One region of the Nissabacter sp. SGAir0207 genome, then DNA from elsewhere that is predicted to be linked to it. Evidence: predicted binding sites of a transcription regulator. Region 1 holds the regulator's gene; the other holds the start of a gene.
The links. The regulator sigma-54, encoded in region 1, starts transcription at its own class of promoters, with help from an activator protein. The targets are predictions, from matches to a motif close to GTTGGCACANNTTTCGCTNT.
Positions count from the first base shown of each region.

Region 2: a site for sigma-54 is predicted at 1,399-1,418, ahead of glnK (P-II family nitrogen regulator). Genes of this name have one in related genera too.

Region 1 covers NZ_CP028035.1:3,438,729-3,441,754, forward strand. The annotation lists gene lptB (LPS export ABC transporter ATP-binding protein) at 1-581, shown strand, start outside; gene rpoN (RNA polymerase factor sigma-54) at 625-2,058, shown strand; gene hpf (ribosome hibernation promoting factor) at 2,082-2,369, shown strand; gene ptsN (PTS IIA-like nitrogen regulatory protein PtsN) at 2,467-2,943, shown strand; gene rapZ (RNase adapter RapZ) at 2,995-3,026, shown strand, end outside.
Region 2 covers NZ_CP028035.1:2,876,678-2,879,703, forward strand. The annotation lists gene amtB (ammonium transporter AmtB) at 1-964, opposite strand, end outside; gene glnK (P-II family nitrogen regulator) at 1,003-1,341, opposite strand; gene C1N62_RS12825 (SmdB family multidrug efflux ABC transporter permease/ATP-binding protein) at 1,637-3,026, opposite strand, start outside.

The DNA.
Region 1 (3,026 bases):
TGGTGGGGATTGTGCCACGTGACGCTGGCCGCATCGTGATTGATGACGAGGACATCAGCCTGCTGCCGCTGCACGCGCGCGCGCGCCGCGGCATCGGCTACCTGCCGCAGGAGGCCTCGATCTTCCGCCGGCTCAGCGTCTATGACAACCTGATGGCGGTGTTGCAGATTCGTGAAGACCTCACCAGCGAACAGCGCCGTGACCGCGCCGAAGAGCTGATGGAGGAGTTCCACATCACCCACCTGCGTGACAGCCTTGGGCAGGCGCTGTCAGGCGGTGAGCGCCGCCGGGTGGAGATCGCCCGCGCGCTGGCGGCCAACCCGAAGTTTATCCTTCTGGATGAACCCTTTGCGGGGGTGGACCCCATCTCCGTAATTGACATAAAAAAAATCATTGAGCACCTGCGCGACAGCGGGCTCGGCGTGTTGATTACTGACCACAACGTGCGCGAGACCCTCGACGTCTGCGAACGCGCCTATATCGTCAGCCAGGGGCGACTGATCGCCCACGGCTCCCCAAGCGATATTCTGGCCGATGAGCAGGTGAAACGCGTCTATCTGGGTGAAGAGTTCCGTCTCTGATCCACTTTTGCGTTGTTACCAGTAAGGGAAACCAGATCATCCTATGAAGCAAGGTTTGCAACTCAGGCTTAGCCAGCAACTGGCCATGACTCCCCAGCTCCAACAGGCGATCCGCTTGTTGCAGCTCTCAACGCTAGAACTGCAGCAGGAGATTCAACAGGCATTAGAGAGCAACCCCCTGCTGGAGCAGAGCGATATCCACGAGGAGATTGACGCCAAGGAGACCACCGACAGCGAGGCGCTGGACACCCGTGAGGCGCTGGAGCAGAAGGATATGCCGGAAGAGCTGCCGCTCGATGCCACCTGGGACGAGATCTACACCGCTGGCACCCCTTCTGGCACCGGCACCGACTACAGCGATGACGAGCTGCCGGTCTATCAGGGCGAGACCACCCAGACCCTTCAGGACTACCTGATGTGGCAGGTGGATCTCACCCCCTTCTCCGACACCGATACCGCCATCGCCACCTCGATTGTCGATGCGGTGGATGACACCGGCTACCTGACGGTAACGCTCGAGGAGATCCTGGAGAGCATGGGTGACGAGAATGTCACCCTCGAGGAGGTGGAGGCGGTGCTGAAACGCGTGCAGCGCTTCGACCCGATTGGCGTGGCGGCGCGTGACCTGCGCGACTGCCTGCTGATCCAGCTTTCGCAGTTTATCCCTGACACCCCCTATCTGGCCGAGGCGCGGCTGATTGTCAGCGAACACCTGGATCTGCTGGGCAACCACGATTTCCGGACGCTGATGCGCTCGACCCGGCTAAAAGAAGATACACTTAAGGGGGCGATGCTGCTGATCCAGTCGCTGGATCCGCGCCCCGGCCAGTCCATCAACACCGGCGAATCTGAGTATGTGATCCCCGATGTGCTGGTGCGCAAGCACCAAGGGCAATGGGCGGTCGAGCTGAATGCTGACAGCATCCCCCGGCTCAAAATCAACCAGCAATATGCGGCGCTGGGCGGCACGGCCCGCAACGACAGCGATGGCCAGTTCATCCGCAGCAACCTCCAGGAGGCCAAATGGCTGATCAAGAGCCTGGAGAGCCGCAATGAGACGCTGCTCAAGGTGACGCGCTGTATCGTAGCGCAGCAACAGGCCTTTTTCGAGCATGGCGAGGAGTACATGAAACCGATGGTGCTGGCGGACATTGCCCAGGCCGTGGACATGCATGAATCCACCATCTCGCGCGTCACCACGCAGAAGTTCCTGCACAGCCCGCGCGGTATTTTTGAGCTGAAGTACTTCTTCTCAAGCCACGTCAGCACGGACAGCGGCGGGGAGGCCTCCTCGACTGCCATCCGGGCGTTGGTGAAGAAGCTGATTGCGGCGGAAAATCCCGCCAAACCTCTGAGCGACAGCAAGCTGGCGACCCTGCTCTCCGATCAAGGGATCATGGTTGCCCGCCGCACAGTCGCAAAATACCGAGAGTCTTTGTCCATCCCGCCGTCGAACCAACGCAAACAACTGGTTTGACCTAAACAGAGAAGGAAGACATTATGCAGCTCAACATCACCGGCCACCACGTTGAAGTCACTGATGCCCTGCGCGATTTCGTCAGTACAAAATTTGCCAAGCTTGAGCAATTTTTCGACCGAATCAACCAGGTTCATGTGATACTCAGCATGGAGCGAGTGCAGAAGGTGGCGGAAGCCACCGTGCACGTCAATGGAGGCGAGTTGCACGCCACCTCGGAACATGAAGATATGTATGCGGCCATCGACGGCCTGATTGATAAGCTGTCACGGCAGCTCAATAAACATAAAGACAAGTTGAAACAACACTAAGACTCACTGTAGCCAATCGCGCTACATCACCTGACCATCGGCCCTTCACCCTGCGGTGACGGGCCGATAAGCCATCAGGCGTGACCCAAGCGCTTAAGTGAAAGATGAGATGATAAACGACTCAATCATGCAATTAAGCTCTGTGCTCAGCGCAGAGTGCACCAAAAGCGGCGTCCACTGCTCCAGCAAGAAACGCGCCCTCGAGATCATCAGCGAACTGGCGGCGAAACAGCTGAACCTGCCGTCGCAGGCGGTGTTCGATGCCGTCCTGACCCGGGAGCGCATGGGCAGTACCGGCATCGGCAATGGCATCGCCATCCCGCACGGCAAGCTGGAAGAGGACACGCTGCGCGCGGTGGGCGTTTTCATCCGCCTGGATCAGCCGATCGCCTTCGACGCCATCGACAACCAGCCGGTTGACCTGCTGTTCGCCCTGCTGGTGCCTGCCGACCAGTGCAAGACCCACCTCCATACGCTGTCGCAAGTGGCGAAGCGTCTGGCGGATAAGAGCGTCTGCCGTCGGCTGCGCGCCGCGCAGAGCGATGAAGAGCTGTACCAGATCATTACCGAGTAGCCTGCTGCCGGTAACACAACGCCAAGAGTGAATTGCCAGGGGGAGTGACACATGGTGCTGATGATAGTCAGCGGCCGTTCCGG
Region 2 (3,026 bases), 560 kb from region 1:
CTACGCCCCATAGGCCAGCCACGCCGCCAATCAGGCCTATCACCAGCGCGCCGCCGACACCCACTGTGCCCGCCGCCGGGGTGATGGCGACCAGACCCGCGATGCAGCCGGAGCAGGCGCCCAGCAGGGAAGGCTTGCCGCGCACCATCCACTCCACCAGTACCCAGGAGAGGATCGCGCCAGCGGTGGCCATTACGGTATTGACGAAAGCCAGCGCCGCGATGCCATTGGCCGCACTGGCGGAGCCAGCGTTGAAGCCGAACCAGCCCACGTAGAGGATGCTGGCACCGGTGAAAACCATCGGCAGGTTATGCGGCTTGAATGCCTCTTTGCCAAAGCCCGCGCGCTTGCCCAGCAGGTACGCGCCCACCAGCCCGGCAATCGCCGCGTTGATGTGCACCACGGTGCCACCGGCAAAGTCCAGCGCGCCATCTGCCGCCAGGAAGCCGCCGCCCCACACCATGTGGGCAATCGGCAGGTAGGAGAAGGTCATCCAGATCACGGTGAAGATCAGTACCGCGGAGAAGCGGATACGCTCCGCGAAGCCCCCAACAATCAGCGCCACGGTGATGCAGGCGAAGGAGCACTGGAAAGCGACGTGGATCAATTGGGCGAAGGTGCCGGTGACGCTGTCCACCGTAATGCCCTTCAGCATCGCCGTTTGGAAGCCGCCGAAGAAAGCGTTGCCCTCGCTGAAGGCCAGGCTATAGCCATACAGCATCCAGAGCACGCAGACCAATGCGAAGGTCACCATCACCTGGGTCAACATCGACAGCACGTTTTTGGAGCGCAGCAGGCCGCCGTAGAACAGCGCAATCCCCGGCACGGTCATAAACAGCACCAGCGCGGTGCAGATCATCATAAAGGCGTTGTCCGCCTTATCAGTGACCGCCGGTGCCGCCATCGCCAGCGATGGCGCCATGGCCGCCGCGCCGAGGCCCATCATGGATAAAAGTTTTTTCATTATCGATCCACCCCTAGTTCACTCATCCGAGCCTGAAATTACAATGCTGCTTCGTCGGTCTCGCCAGTACGAATACGAATCACACGCTGCAACTCTGCAACGAAAATTTTGCCGTCACCGATCTTGCCGGTGTAGGCCGCTTTGCTAATCACATCAATCACTTCATCCAGCTGGTCGTCGGCAATGGCAATATCGATTTTGACTTTCGGCAAGAAGTTAACGCTGTACTCAGCCCCACGGTAGAGTTCGGCATGCCCTTTCTGGCGGCCAAAGCCTTTTACCTCGGTGACGGTCAGTCCCTGAATGCCTACGGCAGAGAGCGCCTCGCGCACATCTTCCAACTTGAATGGTTTGATCACCACAGTAACCAGTTTCATATTGCCACTCCTCGAATTAAGAGCCTGTCGCGTTAAACCCGCGTGGATAGCTAGTCTAAAGCAAAGGGTGTGCCACAAATGATTTCGTCTGGGAATAGAGGGGATTAGGGGCGGGCGACGCCCTCTCCGGCCAGGCCGGGGGAGACGATTTGACTTAAGTCAGCCCATAGAAAGCGTAGCTGCGCCTCATTTTAGTGCAAGCCGCTTTACTGGAGTGCAGAGTGAAGAAATTGGCGGGTGGGATGCCTGATAATGGTGCGGACTGAGGGGGCGGGTGCCAGGCACCCGCCCTCACTCAGGCGGAGAGTGGCGTGGCGCTCTCTGCCTCCAGCTGCTCACCCACCAGTTGCATCTGGTACATCTGGGCATAGCGCCCCTGATGCGCCAGCAGCTCGGCATGGGTGCCGCGCTCCACCGCCTGTCCACGGTGCAGCACCAGAATGGAGTCGGCGTCTACCACGGTAGAGAGGCGGTGAGCGATCACCACCAGCGTAGTGTGCTGACGGATGGCACGCAGCGCGCGCTGAATCGCCTGCTCGGTGCCGGAGTCGATATTGGCGGTCGCCTCATCCAGAATCAGGATTTGCGGCGCCTGCACCAGCACTCGCGCCATCGCCAGCAGCTGTTTCTGGCCCACCGACAGGTTATTGCCCTGCTCGCCCAGCCGGGTGTGGATGTTTTCGGGCATCGCGCGTACCAGCTCCGCCAGTTGCACCGTCTCCAGCGCCTGCCACACCTCCTGCTCGGCAATCTCGCGGCCCAGCGTGACGTTGGCATAGACCGACTCCGCCAGCACCACCGGATCTTGCTGTACCATGGCAACGCCCTGACGCAGCGTTTGGTGGGAGAGCGTGTCAAGCGGCCGGCCATCAAGGCGAATCTGCCCCTCGCTGATCGGGTAGTAGCCCATCAGCAGGTTGGCGAGGGTGCTTTTGCCGCTGCCCGTATGCCCCACCAGCGCCACAAAGCCGCGCGACGGCACCGACAGCGAGATGTGCTCCAGCACCTTTTTGTCATCCCGGTAGGCAAAGCTGACGTCATCAATCTCGATCTGGCCGCTGGTGAGCGGCTGGTCATCGCCGCCATACTGCTGCTGTACGCGATCCATCAGCTCAAAGATGCGCTCGCCCGCCACTACCGCCTGTTGCAGGATCGACTGCTGGGAGGTCAGCTCAATCAGTGGCTCATTGAGGCGGCCGAGATAGTTGATGAAGGCATAGAGCACGCCCACCCCGACGCTGCCGACGGCGCTGAAACCAAACAGCATCAGCAGTCCGCACAGCACCATGGTGGAGAACAGGCTCAGCAGCGGGCGCAACAGGAACCCCTCAATGCGCAGCGTCTTCATGCGCGCGTGGTAGTGCGCCCAGCTCGCCGCGCTCAACCGTTCAGCAAAGCGCTGCTGCTGGCGGAACTGCTGGATCACGCCCATGCCGTTGATCACTTCATTGAAGCCATCGTTGATATCGGCCAGGTAACTGCGCACCTTGCGCGCCACCGGCGTGCTGTAACGCTGGTAGAGCACCATCACCACCAGCACCGCCGGGAAGATACAGACCGCCACCGTCGCCATGCGCCAGTCGAGGCTGTACATCGCCACCAGCATCGCGCCAATCAGGGCGGCGCTGCGCAGCACGGTCGCCACTACGGTAACGTAGAGATCGCGCACCACCTCGGTGTCATTG